One region of the Streptomyces sp. NPDC102467 genome, then DNA from elsewhere that is predicted to be linked to it. Evidence: riboswitches for the same ligand, from Rfam matches in the RefSeq annotation. Region 1 holds a riboswitch; the other holds the start of a gene.

Region 1 (7,054 bases):
GGCTCAGTTCCACGCCGACGAAAAGGGACGGAGCCGCGTCCTCGACGACGGCGAGGCAGCGGCGGGCGCTCATCACCGTGCCGGTCGCCTCGAACTCCTCGCGGACCGCCGACAGGAAGTCCACCGGGTCGTGCTGCCAGTCCGGCTCGGAGAGCACGACACGGCCGCCGGAGGCCGGGCCGTCGAGCGGGGTGCGGCCGGCGCGGGCCAGCTCGGCGACGGCGGGCGGGGGCAGCGGGACACCGACCGCGCCGTCCGGGTTCAGGGCGAGCCCCACCTGGGCGGGCAGTCCGCGCGCGAACTCGACGGCCGGGGCCACCGTGCAGTTCATGCGGCCGCCGGTGACCTGCATGAACTGCTGCTCGGAGCTGAAGACGGGCACGTACACCTGGCCCTCTATCTCCAGCGTCGGCAGGTCGAGGTCGCGGCTCGCGGCGCTGCCGCCCTGCGGCAGCGGTATCCAGATCGGGCTGCGGCCGAGCACCTCGACGATGCGGCCGCCCGCCCCTTCGACTCCGAGCGCCGCGGCGAGGACCTCCTCCAGCTCGTTCGCCGGCCAGCCCTGCGTGGGGTGGGGGTAGGGGTGTGCGTCCTCGTGATGCGCGGGGTGCTCCATAGCCGCCGACGATAACGCGAACGTCCGGGCGGGCGGGCTACTCCCGGAACGTGATCCCGCCAAGCGCGTCGGTCGCCGCCCGGTCGAGGAGCACCGCCGACTCGATCCCCGACGGCAGGTCGCCCCGCTCCGTCGCCGTCACCAGCGCGCCGACCGCCCGGCGATGACGCGCGAACGCGTACCGCGACACCCCGCGGCCCCGCACCAGCTGACCTTCGAGGGCCGTGTCCGGCGGCACGTCGAGGAGCAGCAGATGGACGGCGGCGCCGCGCCGCCGCGCCGCGCGGGTCACCCAGCGGCGCACCCAGGCCTGGGTGCCGCAGTCGTGCACGACCACGCTGGCGCCCGAGCGCATCGCCCGCCGCAGACCTGCGTAGTGCGCTACCCGGACCAGCGGCCGGTAGAGCACGTACGGCACCCGCGGCAGCCGGGCGGCCCAGCGCTCGCGGGTGTCCTGCGAGTCGATGCGCACGACGGTGACGGCCCGCCGCATCAGGGTCGACTTGCCGCTGCCCGGCAATCCGGAGAGCACCACGAAATCGCCCGCCGCGAAGCCGATCAGGTGCGGCGTACGGCCGCCGCGTCCCCGTAGGTCCCGCACCGAGCGCTGCCGAGGGATCCGCACTCCCGGCACCACCGCGGCCGCGGCCGAAGCCGTCGTCGCGTACACCCCCACGACTGGCTTGTGCACCGTGATCGTCCTCCCCGTTCCGGTCACGCCACTGCTGTCCTCGTTCTGTCCACCAAGTGTAAAGAGAAGGTAATGCCCTACAAGGGGTTTCCCCGTTCGAGGGGCATGCAATGATGTGCGCGCCACACCCACACAACCGCATACCGGCCGCTTGAATCCGCGCGGGAGAGTTCCGGGAACCACCAGCCCACCAGGAGTACGGGTACCCGGACGCCGAAGGAGCAAGTTCTCCCTTGAATCTCTCAGGCCCCGTACCGCGCGGGCGAGGCACATCTGAAAAGCGGGCCGCCCGTCCAGTCCGGCGGCCCCACCCAAGGTGCAAGTCATGACCACCAGTACGCGTGGTCGGGGCGAACCTCTCAGGTTCCGATGACAGATGGGGAGGAACCTCCGCCACGGGGGACCCCTCGCCATCGCCGTCACGCCCGGGAGCACCAGCCATGACCCGTACCCCCCGTACGACCGCCCTCGACGCCCTGCACCGCTCGCTGGGCGCCACGATGACCGACTTCGCCGGCTGGGACATGCCACTGCGCTACGCCAGCGAGCGCGACGAGCACAACGCCGTGCGTACGAAGGCCGGGCTCTTCGACCTGTCCCACATGGGTGAGATCACGGTGTCGGGACCGGACGCGGCGGCGTTCCTGAGCTTCTCGCTCGTGGGCAACATCGCCACGGTCGGTGTCGGCCGCGCCCGCTACACCATGATCTGCCGCGCCGACGGCGGCATCCTCGACGACCTGATCGTCTACCGCCTCGGCGACGCCGAGTTCATGGTCGTCGCCAACGCGGGCAACGCGCAGACCGTGCTCGACGCCCTGACCGAGCGCGTCACCGGGTTCGATGCCGAGGTACGTGACGACCGCGACGCGTACGCGCTGATCGCCGTGCAGGGCCCGCACTCCCCCGCCATCGTGAAGTCCGTCACGGACGCGGACCTGGACGGGCTGAAGTACTACGCAGGTCTGCCGGGCACCGTCGCCGGTGTCGAGGCGCTCATCGCGCGCACCGGCTACACCGGTGAGGACGGCTTCGAGCTGTTCGTCGCCCCCGCCGACGCGGAGAAGCTGTGGCAGGCGCTGACCGAGGCGGGCGCCGAATACGGCCTGATCCCGTGCGGCCTGTCCTGCCGCGACACGCTGCGCCTGGAAGCGGGCATGCCGCTGTACGGGCACGAGCTGACCACGGAGCTGACGCCGTTCGACGCGGGCCTCGGCCGGGTCGTGAAGTTCGAGAAGGACGGCGACTTCGTGGGCCGCGAAGCCCTGACGGCCGCCGCCGAGCGCGCCGAGAGCGCCCCGCCCCGCAAGCTCGTCGGCCTGATCGCCGAGGGCCGCCGCGTCCCGCGCGCGGGCATGCCGGTCGTCCACGAAGGCCAGGTGGTCGGCGAGGTCACCTCCGGCGCCCCCTCCCCGACCCTCGGCAAGCCGCTCGCCATCGCGTACGTGGACGCCGCGCTCGCCGCGCCCGGTACGGCAGGTGTCGGCGTGGACATCCGCGGTACGCATGAGCCGTACGAGGTCGTGGCGCTGCCGTTCTACAAGCGCCAGAAGTGACGCTCGTCGCCCCGCCGCCCTCCCCCACTGTCATCAGCACCCTCCCGCGTACAGGAGAATTCGCCTCATGAGCAACCCCCAGCAGCTGCGTTACAGCAAGGAGCACGAGTGGCTGTCGGCCGTGGAGGACGGCGTCGCCACGGTCGGTATCACGGAGCACGCGGCCAACGCGCTCGGTGACATCGTGTTCGTCCAGCTCCCCGAGGTCGGCGACACCATCACCGCGGGCGAGACCTGCGGCGAGCTGGAGTCCACCAAGTCGGTCTCCGACCTGTACTCCCCCGTCTCGGGCGAGGTCACCGAGGCCAACCAGGACGTCGTCGACGACCCGTCCCTGGTGAACTCGGCCCCCTTCGAGGGCGGCTGGCTGTTCAAGGTCCGCGTCTCCGAGGAGCCGAAGGACCTGCTCACCGCCGACGAGTACACCGAGTTCTCCGGGAGCTGACCGAAGATGTCTGAAAAGTCCGCACTGAACGCGTCCCTGCACGAGCTCGACCCGGACGTGGCCAAGGCCGTCGACGCCGAGCTGCACCGCCAGCAGTCGACCCTGGAAATGATCGCGTCGGAGAACTTCGCCCCGGTCGCCGTCATGGAGGCGCAAGGGTCGGTCCTCACCAACAAGTACGCCGAGGGCTACCCCGGCCGCCGGTACTACGGCGGCTGCGAGCACGTCGACGTCACCGAGCAGATCGCGATCGACCGGGTCAAGGAGCTGTTCGGCGCCGAGTACGCCAACGTGCAGCCGCACTCGGGCGCCTCCGCGAACCAGGCCGCCCTCTTCGCGCTCGCCAAGCCCGGCGACACGATCCTCGGCCTGGACCTGGCGCACGGCGGCCACCTCACGCACGGCATGCGCCTGAACTTCTCCGGCAAGCAGTTCGACGTGGTCGCGTACCACGTCGACGACAACGGCCTGGTCGACATGGCCGAGCTGGAGCGGCTCGCCAAGGAGCACCGCCCGAAGGTGATCATCGCCGGCTGGTCGGCGTACCCGCGCCAGCTGGACTTCGCCGAGTTCCGTCGCATCGCCGACGAGGTCGAGGCGTTCCTGTGGGTCGACATGGCGCACTTCGCGGGCCTGGTGGCCGCGGGCCTGCACCCCAACCCCGTGCCGTACGCGGACGTCGTCACGTCCACGACGCACAAGACGCTCGGCGGTCCGCGCGGCGGCATCATCCTCGCCAAGAAGGACTTCGCGAAGAAGCTGAACTCGTCCGTCTTCCCGGGCTTCCAGGGCGGCCCCCTCGAGCACGTGATCGCGGCGAAGGCGGTCTCCTTCAAGATCGCGGCCTCGGACGACTTCAAGGAGCGCCAGCAGCGCACGATCGAGGGTGCGCGCATCCTCGCCGAGCGGCTGACCTCCGAGGACGCCCGCGCCCACGGCGTGAACGTGCTCTCCGGCGGCACGGACGTGCACCTGGTCCTGGTCGACCTGCGCGAGTCCGAGCTCGACGGGCAGCAGGCCGAGGACCGCCTCCACGAGGTCGGCATCACGGTCAACCGCAACGCCGTCCCGAACGACCCGCGCCCGCCGATGGTCACCTCCGGCCTGCGCATCGGCACGCCCGCCCTCGCCACCCGCGGCTTCACGGCCGAGGACTTCACCGAGGTCGCCGACGTGATCGCCGAGGCGCTCAAGCCGTCCTACGACACGGACGCACTCAAGGCCCGCGTGACCGCATTGGCCGAGAAGCACCCGCTGTACCCCGGCCTGTAAAGATTTCGCGGCAGTTACGTACCCTTGCGTACGTAGACACTTCCGGGGCACCGCGCACACTGGGAACAGCAGAATCCAGCGCGCACGGTGCCCCGCCCGTGTTCCTGAACCCGAACTTCCGCACGACCCCGGCAGACAACGGCGTCTACCACCCACCATTGGAGTCTCACCGTGGCCATCTCGGTCTTCGACCTGTTCTCGATCGGCATCGGCCCGTCCAGCTCCCACACGGTCGGCCCGATGCGCGCGGCGCGCATGTTCGCGCGGCGCCTGAAGAACGAGGGCCTGCTGGCCCACACCGTCTCGATACGCGCCGAGCTGTACGGCTCGCTCGGCGCGACCGGCCACGGCCACGGCACCCCGAAGGCGGTCCTGCTCGGCCTGGAGGGCGAGTCCCCGCGCACCGTCGACGTCGAGCACGCCGACGAGCGCGTGGAGACGATCAAGTCGTCCGGGCGGATCAACCTGCTCTCCGTGCACGACATCGCCTTCTCCTTCGACGACGACCTGATCCTGCACCGCCGCGAGACCCTGCCCTACCACGCCAACGGCATGCGGCTGTGGGCCTGCGACGCCGAGGGTGCCGAGCTGCTGACCAAGACGTACTACTCGGTGGGCGGCGGCTTCGTCGTCGACGAAGATGCCGTGGCGGGTGAGAACCCGGTCGTGCCGGACGACACCGTCCTGAAGTACCCCTTCCGCACCGGCGACGAACTGCTGCGCCTCACCCGCGAGACGGGCCTGTCCATCCCGGCGCTGATGCTGGAGAACGAGAAGGCCTGGCGCACCGAGGACGAGATCCGCTCCGGCCTGCTGGAGCTCTGGCGCGTGATGCAGGCCTGCGTCTCCCGCGGCATGTCCCGCGAGGGCATCCTGCCGGGCGGCCTCAAGGTCCGCCGCCGCGCCGCGGGCTCGGCCCGCAAGCTGCGCGCCGAGGGTGATCCGCTGGCGCACTCCATGGAGTGGATCACGCTGTACGCGATGGCGGTGAACGAGGAGAACGCGGCGGGCGGCCGGGTGGTCACCGCCCCGACGAACGGTGCGGCGGGCATCATCCCGTCCGTTCTGCACTACTACGTGAACTTCGTGCCCGGCGGCTCCGCCCAGGAAAAGGAGGAGGGCGTGGTCCGCTTCCTGCTCTCGGCGGGCGCGATCGGCATGCTCTTCAAGGAGAACGCGTCGATCTCGGGTGCCGAGGTCGGCTGCCAGGGCGAGGTCGGCTCCGCCTGCTCGATGGCGGCGGGCGCGCTCGCCGAGGTCCTCGGCGGCAGCCCCGAGCAGGTCGAGAACGCGGCCGAGATCGGCATGGAGCACAACCTCGGCCTGACCTGCGACCCCGTCGGCGGCCTGGTCCAGATCCCCTGCATCGAGCGCAACGGCATGGCGGCCGTGAAGGCCGTCACCGCCGCCAAGATGGCGATGCGCGGCGACGGCTCCCACAAGGTCTCCCTCGACAAGGTCATCAAGACCATGAAGGAGACCGGCGCGGACATGAGCGTCAAGTACAAGGAGACGGCGCGCGGCGGGCTCGCGGTGAACATCATCGAGTGCTGAGCCGCGCACTTGTCACAGCGTCGCGGTGGTCCCCTCGCCCGACGCGCTGCCCGCGAGCCACTGGTCCCAGCTCACGTTGAAGGCCGCGTAACCGTTGTCGGCCGGGGCCTTGGCGCGCGGGGAGCCGGTGATGGTGATCGGGTCGCCCTGCTTGACCTGCCCGTAGAACCACTTGGCGTCGGCGAGCGACAGGTGGACGCAGCCGTGCGAGCCGCGGGCGCTGCCGCTGCCCGGGTTCGGGTCGCCGGTGGAGTAGTGGACGTAGGTGCCGGACTGGGTGAGGTGGACGTCCCAGGGCAGGGTCAGGTCGTAGTAGTTGGCGCTGCCCTTGTCGCAGCTGATGCCGACGCTGCAGGAGGTCATGTGGACCTTCTCCTGCTTGTCGATGACGGCCATCGTGCCGTTCCAGGTCGGGTACTCGGCGCTGCCCGCGTTGATCGACAGGGTGCGTACCGTCGAGCCGTTCTTGGTGACCTTCATGGTGTGGCCGGTGACGGACACGTCGGCGCGGACGTCGTCGCCGACCTTGAAGGTGTGGGTGTAATTGCGCACGCCGTAGCGCCCGTTGCCGTTGGTCACGTCCTTCATGTCGGCGTCGACCTTCACCGTCGTACCGGAGGGCCAGTACTCCTTCGGCCGCCAGTCGGCACGCTTGTCGCCAAACCAGTGCCAGGCGCCGGCCACCGGCTTCGAGGTGCTCACCTTCATGTGCTTCTCCACGGCGGCACGCGCCTTGGCGGCCACCGGGTCGGTGAACACCACCGAGACCGGCATCGCCACGCCGACCGTGCTGCCGGTCTGCGGGGTGATCGTCTCCAGGAGCATCGGCGGGCCCTTGGGCTTCGCCGGTGCGTGCGACGCGCTCGCACTCGGCTTCCCCGCAGCCTTGCCGTCGTCCCCGCTCGACCCGCTGCCGCCGC
Region 2 (7,054 bases), on a different contig from region 1:
GATGCAGCGCGACCACTACCTTCCCCTGAAGGTCATCAAGGAGCAGCTCGACGCCCTGGAGCCGGGTGAGGCGCTGCCCGTGCCCGCTCCTGGGCGCCCTGGCGACGCCACGGGCGGGGCCGAGAGGGCTCCCACCGCGGCTCGCGTCGGCCGGGACGAGCTGCTCGCCGCCGTGGGCATCGACGAGGGGGACCTCGCCGAGTGGGAGTCGTACGGGCTCATCGTGCCGTTGCCGGAGGGCGGTTACGACGCCTCGGCCGTATTGGTCGCCGAGCTGGTGGGAGAGCTGGGCCGGTTCGGGATCGAGCCACGGCATCTGCGGGTCATGCGGGCGGCCGCGGACCGTGAGGCCGGACTCGTGGACTCGGTCGTCGCGCCGCTCAAGGTGCATCGCAATCCGCAGACCAGGGCCCTCGCGCAGGCGCGGGCCAAGGAACTGGCGGGCCTCACCGTGCGGCTGCACGCGGCCCTTGTACAGACCGCTCTCGGGGTGCGTCTGCCCTGATCGCAGGGCGGGTGAGCGGCGTGGGCCCGGCCCTCGGCGGATGCCCGACTACCCAAACCGGCCGGGCACGTCCTAGGGTTGCTGTGTGAACGAGCTCGACGTCGTAGGTGTCCGGGTCGAAATGCCCTCCAACCAACCGATCGTGCTCCTGCGTGAAGTGGGAGGCGACCGTTACCTCCCCATCTGGATCGGACCGGGGGAGGCGACGGCGATCGCCTTCGCCCAGCAGGGCATGGCCCCCGCGCGTCCGCTGACGCACGACCTGTTCAAGGACGTGCTGGAAGCGGTCGGACAGGAGCTCACCGAAGTACGCATCACGGACCTGCGGGAAGGTGTCTTCTACGCGGAGCTGGTGTTCGCGAGCGGCGTGGAGGTCAGCGCCCGCCCGTCCGATGCCATAGCGCTGGCGCTGCGCACCGGAACGCCGATCTTCGGCAGTGACGGGGTTCTGGATGATGCCGGGATCGCCATCCCGGACGAGCAGGAGGACGAAGTGGAGAAGTTCCGCGAGTTCCTCGACCAGATCTCGCCCGAGGACTTCGGGACCAACAGTCAGTGATCGGCGGAAATGACCATGAGGCGGTCGCCCACCGGCGGCCGCCTCGGCGCATTCGGCTAGCCTTTCCCCGCGGTGGGATACGGGAAACCACTCCTAGGGTGATTATCACTCGGCGTGGCGAGTGTGGCGTTCGTTGACGCACCCCTTGTGACTGCCTACCGTCGTGTAGGCAGGTCAAAGAGGAGGTCGGCGTGAGAAGCAGCGGCGACGGTACGGCGACGGGCGGTCCGTACTCGTTTCACGGCAGCGCGGCCGATCTCACTCCGCAGCGCCCACAAGCGGTGTCTGCGGTGGCGGGGGAGAGCGGCGAAGAGGCGTCCGAGGAAGTCGGATACCGGGGCCCGACCGCGTGCGCGGCGGCCGGCATCACCTATCGACAGCTCGACTACTGGGCCAGGACCGGCCTCGTCGAGCCCAGTGTGCGGTCCGCGTACGGGTCGGGGGCGCAGCGCCTGTACAGCGTCCGGGACGTCGTCGTCCTCAAGGTCGTCAAGCGTTTCCTGGACACGGGTGTCTCGCTGCAGAACATCCGCACGGCCGTGCAGCACCTGCGGGAGCGCGGCCTCGCGGACCTGGAGCGGATGACGCTCATGAGCGACGGCGCGACCGTGTACGAGTGCACGTCGCCGGCCGAGGTGCACGAGCTGCTCCAGGGCGGGCAGGGGATCTTCGGGATCGCCGTCGGCGTGGTCCGGCGGGACGTGGAGGGCGCCCTGTCGCAACTGCACGGGGAGCGGGTGGACACCGGAGAGACCCTCGTTCGGCACAATCCCGCGGACGAGCTCGCGAGGCGGCGCAACCGGGCCGTGTGAGGGCCGTTCGGCCGCGTTGTCAGTGGCGTAGGGCAGCATCGGTGGGGTGAGATCCGCGCCGACGATTCTGCATCTCGACATGGACGCCTTCTACGCTTCCGCGGAGCAGGCGGCCAAGCCGAGCCTGCGCGGGAAAGCGGTCGTCGTGGGCGGGCTCGGGCCGCGTGGCGTCGTGGCGACCGCGTCGTACGAGGCGCGGAAGTTCGGGGTGCACTCGGCCATGCCGATGGGGCAGGCGCGGCGGCTCGCCCCCCACGCCGCGTACCTGGTGCCCAGGTTCCGGCTGTACCGGGAGGTCAGCGAGCAGGTGATGGGGCTTCTGCGGGAGCTTTCGCCGCTGGTGGAGCCGTTGAGCCTCGATGAGGCGTTCGTCGATCTGGAGACCGCAGAGGTGGCCTGGGACGAGGCCTCCGCGCAGGCCGTCGGGGTGCGGCTGCGGGCGGACATTCGGCGCGTGACCGGGCTGACCGGGTCCGTGGGCCTCGCCGCCTCCAAGATGCTGGCGAAGATCGCGTCGGAGGAGGCGAAGCCGGACGGTCTGGTGCTGATACGTCCGGGGACCGAGCGGGCGCTGCTCGGGCCGAAGTCCGTGCGGATTCTGCCGGGGGTCGGGCCCGCGACCGGGGATCATCTGCGGCGGGCCGGGATCCTCACCGTCGCGGAGATCGCCGGGGCGGGCGAGGACGAGCTGGTGCGCCTCTTGGGGAAGTCGCACGGGGGGCATCTGTACGCCATGGCGCTGGCGCACGACGACCGGCCCGTGGTCGCCGAGCGCGATTCCAAGTCCGTGTCGGTCGAGGACACGTATGACGTGGACATCCATGACCGGGTGCGCGTCCGTGCGGAGGTGCGGCGGCTCGCCGACCGGTGTGTGGAGCGGTTGCGGGCGGCCGAGCGGTCGGGGCGGACCGTGGTCCTGAAGGTGCGGCGGTACGACTTCTCCACCCTCACGCGGTCCGAGACGCTGCGCGGGCCGACGGACGATCCGGCGGTGGTGCGGGAGGCCGCCGCGCGGCTGCTGGAGTCCGTGGACACGACGGGCGGGGTGCGGTTGCTCGGGGTCGGGGTGAGTGGTCTCGCCGACTTCACGCAGGAGGACCTGTTCGCGCAGGCGGCTGCCGCCGAGGAAGCCGAGGAAGAGGACCGGAGCGCGGTGGACGCCGTCGAGGTGGGAGAGCGGGTCGAGGCCGCCGCCGAGGTGGTGGCCGAGGCGGTCGAGCGGCGGTGGATGGCGGGGCACGATGTGCGGCATGCCGAGTTCGGGCCGGGGTGGGTGCAGGGCAGTGGGCTCGGGCGGGTGACGGTGCGGTTCGAGACGCCGTATGCGGTGGGGCCCGGGCGGGTGCGGACGTTTCTTGTCGATGATCCGCTGTTGGAGCCGGGGGAGCCGTTGCCGTTGGTCGAGCGGGGGGAAGAGGGGGTGGTGTCCTAGCGGGGGTGGGTGTGGGCGCGGCCGGGTGGTGGCGTGCTGCAGGGGGGGGCGCCCCGCGCGGGGCCCGCCGTTCCTCCGCCACGCCCCGGGGGGGGGGGGGGGGCCGGGGGGCCGGGGGGGGGGGGGGGGGGCGGGGGGGGGGGGGCCCCCGGGGGGGGGGGGGGGGGCGCGGCCGGGTGGTGGCGTGCTGCACGGGGCTCCGCCCCGGACCCCGCTCCTCAATCGCCGGAGGGGCTTGAGTTGCCGGAGCGGCTTGCATTGTCGGTGGGGCTTGGGTTGTCGGGGGGTCCTCCGCCGCCCGCGATGCGGCCGAACATGATGTCCGGGGCGTGGGGGGCCGAGATGTCGAGGCCGTAGTGGTGGTAGAGCTGCAGTTCCTGTTCGGGGGAGAGGTGGCGGCCCACGCCGAAGTCCGGGGAGTCCTTGATCAGGGCGCGTTCGAAAGGGACGCGGAGGGTGCCGTCGATCAGTTCGCTGGGTTCCAGGGGGATGAAGGCGTCGCGGCTGAAGAGGCCCGTCCGTATCGCCGCCCACTCCGGAACGCCCGTGGCGTCGTCGAGGTAGACCTCGTCGATCGTGCCGATCTTGGTTCCGTTGCGGTCGAGCGCCTTGCGGCCGATCAGGTTGCGCGGATCGATGTCGGTCTGCACGGGCCCTCCAGCTGGTCGCAACTCATCTGTAAACACTACGAAAGAGCACATTGGGGGAGGCGGCCACTCGAGGGAGGGCCAAGGCGCCGCTGGTAGGCTGGCAGGTGGCTGCTGACCCCGTGCGGGAGAGTCTCCGAGCAGTTGTCGGAGGCGCCGAAGGAGCAAATCCTCCCCGGAATCTCTCAGGCCCCTGTACCGCACGGACGAGGTCACTCTGGAAAGCAGGGCGGGTGCACGTATTCCGCCCTCACCGACGGTGAAAGCCGGTGTGTTCCGTGATCGCGCGGGGCGGGCCGGTGAAGCTCTCAGGTTGAGATGACAGAGGGGGAGGCCGTCCGGGCACGCACGCCGTGGTGCCCCTCGCAGGTCGCATCGACCAGGAGGCCTCCGCCAATGACCGCCAACCGAACTCCGCTCTCCGCGTTGGAGCAGGGAATCCCCTTCGAACAGCGCCACATCGGTCCGGATGACGCCGCGCAGGCCAAGATGCTCGCGCAGGTCGGCTACGGCTCGCTCGACGAGCTGACGGCGGCCGCGGTGCCGGATGTGATCAAGAGCGCCGAGGCGCTGGACCTGCCCGCCGCCCGGACCGAGGCGGAGGTGCTCGCCGAGCTCCGCGCCCTCGCCGACCGCAACCAGGTGCTCGGCTCCATGATCGGGCTCGGCTACTACGGGACGTTCACGCCGCCCGTCATCCTGCGCAACGTCATGGAGAACCCGTCCTGGTACACGGCCTACACGCCGTACCAGCCGGAGATCTCCCAGGGCCGGCTCGAGGCCCTGCTCAACTTCCAGACCATGGTCGCGGAGCTGACCGGACTGCCGACCTCCGGAGCCTCCCTGCTCGACGAGGGCACGGCCGCCGCCGAGGCGATGGCGCTGTCGCGGCGCATCGGCAAGGTCAAGGACGGTGTGTATGTGGTGGACGCCGACGCGCTGCCGCAGACCACCGCGGTCATCCGGACACGGGCCGAGCCGACCGGCGTGGAGATCGTCGTCGCCGACCTGAGCGACGGCATTCCGGCCGAGGTCGCCGAGCGCGGCGTGGTGGGCGTGCTCGTGCAGTACCCGGGGGCCTCCGGCGCCGTGCGCGACATCAAGCCCGTGATCGACCAGGCGCACGAGCTGGGCGCCATCGTCACCGTCGCCGCCGACCTGCTCGCTCTGACGTTGCTGACCTCGCCCGGCGAGCTGGGCGCGGACATCGCCATCGGCACGACGCAGCGGTTCGGTGTGCCGATGGGCTTCGGCGGCCCGCACGCCGGATACATGGCCGTACGGGAGAAGTTCGCGCGGTCCCTGCCCGGGCGGCTCGTGGGTGTCTCGGTGGACGCCGACGGGAACAAGGCGTACCGGCTTGCCCTGCAGACGCGTGAGCAGCACATCCGTCGTGAGAAGGCCACGAGCAACATCTGTACGGCGCAGGTCCTGCTCGCCGTCATGGCCGGGATGTACGCCGTTTACCACGGTCCTGACGGCCTGCGGTCCATCGCGGCGCGCACGCATCGCTACGCCACGCTGCTGGCCGCCGGTCTGACGGCGGGCGGCGTCGAGGTCGTGCACGGAGCGTACTTCGACACGCTCACGGTCCGGGTGCCCGGGGCGGCCGCGGGGGTCGTCGGCGCCGCTCGTGAGGGCGGGGTCAACCTGCGGCTCGTCGACGCCGACCACGTCTCGATCGCCTGCGACGAGACCACCACGCGGAGCCGGCTCGGGGTCGTCTGGGACGCGTTCGGTGTCGAGGCGGACATCGAAGCGCTGGACGCCGAGGTGGCCGACGTACTGCCGGAGACGGCGCTGCGCGGTGACGAGATCCTGACGCACCCGGTCTTCCACCAGCACCGCTCGGAGACCGCGATGCTGCGCTACCTGCGCAAGCTCGCCGACCGTGACTACGCGCTCGACCGCGGCATGATCCCGCTGGGCTCCTGCACGATGAAGCTCAACGCGACGACGGAGATGGAGCCGGTCACCTGGCCCGAGTTCGGGCAGCTGCACCCCTTCGCGCCGGCCGATCAGGCGCAGGGCTACCTCACGCTCATCCGCGAACTGGAGGAGCGGCTCGCCGAGGTCACCGGCTACGACAACGTGTCGCTGCAGCCGAACGCCGGTTCGCAGGGCGAGCTCGCGGGGCTGCTGGCCGTGCGGGGTTACCACCGCGCCAACGGCGACGAGCAGCGGACCGTCTGTCTCATCCCGTCGTCGGCGCACGGTACGAACGCGGCCAGCGCCGTGATGGCCGGGATGAAGGTCGTCGTCGTGAAGACCGCCGACGACGGCGAGATCGACGTCGAGGACCTGCGCGCCAAGATCGCGCAGTACGCCGAACAGCTCTCCGTCCTCATGATCACGTACCCGTCGACGCACGGGGTCTTCGAGGAGCACGTCGCCGACATCTGCGCCGCCGTGCACGACGCCGGCGGCCAGGTGTACGTCGACGGGGCGAACCTCAACGCCCTGGTGGGGCTCGCCAAGCCGGGGCACTTCGGCGGCGACGTCTCGCACCTGAACCTGCACAAGACGTTCTGCATCCCGCACGGCGGCGGCGGTCCCGGCGTCGGCCCGGTCGGGGTGCGCGCCCACCTCGCGCCGCATCTGCCGAACCACCCGCTGCAGCCGGCCGCCGGGCCGAAGACCGGTGTCGGGCCGATCTCGGCCGCGCCGTGGGGCTCCGCCGGGATCCTGCCGATCTCGTGGTCGTACGTACGGCTGATGGGCGGCGAGGGGCTGAAGCGGGCGACGCAGGTCGCCGTGCTCTCCGCGAACTACATCGCCAAGCGGCTCGAGCCGCACTACCCGGTGCTCTACACCGGGCCCGGCGGGCTCGTCGCGCACGAGTGCATCATCGATCTGCGGCCGCTCAGCAAGGCGACCGGGGTCAGCGTCGACGACATCGCCAAGCGCCTCATCGACTACGGGTTCCACGCGCCGACCATGTCGTTCCCGGTCGCGGGGACGCTGATGATCGAGCCGACCGAGAGCGAGGACCTCGGCGAGATCGACCGCTTCTGCGACGCGATGATCGCCATTCGCGGGGAGGTCGAGCGGGTCGCCTCCGGCGAGTGGCCGGTGGATGACAACCCGCTGCGGAACGCT

Evidence for each region. Region 1 has a riboswitch for glycine ahead of gcvT (glycine cleavage system aminomethyltransferase GcvT). Riboswitches for the same ligand answer to the same signal wherever they lie in the genome.
Region 2: it holds a riboswitch for glycine, as region 1 does, so the genes downstream of both, gcvP (aminomethyl-transferring glycine dehydrogenase) here and gcvT (glycine cleavage system aminomethyltransferase GcvT) in region 1, are expected to answer to the same signal.

The regions. Positions count from the first base shown of each region.
Region 1 covers NZ_JBIWKA010000010.1:353,403-360,456, forward strand. Annotated here, with positions in the region: gene ACIREE_RS23000 (enhanced serine sensitivity protein SseB) at 1-616, opposite strand, end outside; gene ACIREE_RS23005 (AAA family ATPase) at 654-1,313, opposite strand; glycine riboswitch at 1,460-1,574, shown strand; gene gcvT (glycine cleavage system aminomethyltransferase GcvT) at 1,748-2,863, shown strand; gene gcvH (glycine cleavage system protein GcvH) at 2,931-3,308, shown strand; gene glyA (serine hydroxymethyltransferase) at 3,315-4,580, shown strand; gene ACIREE_RS23025 (L-serine ammonia-lyase) at 4,752-6,134, shown strand; gene ACIREE_RS23030 (Ig-like domain-containing protein) at 6,147-7,054, opposite strand, start outside.
Region 2 covers NZ_JBIWKA010000039.1:10,621-17,674, reverse strand. Annotated here, with positions in the region: gene ACIREE_RS41265 (MerR family transcriptional regulator) at 1-505, shown strand, start outside; gene ACIREE_RS41260 (bifunctional nuclease family protein) at 591-1,064, shown strand; gene ACIREE_RS41255 (MerR family transcriptional regulator) at 1,256-1,876, shown strand; gene ACIREE_RS41250 (DNA polymerase IV) at 1,923-3,308, shown strand; gene ACIREE_RS41245 (PRC-barrel domain-containing protein) at 3,527-3,958, opposite strand; glycine riboswitch at 4,071-4,166, shown strand; gene gcvP (aminomethyl-transferring glycine dehydrogenase) at 4,352-7,054, shown strand, end outside.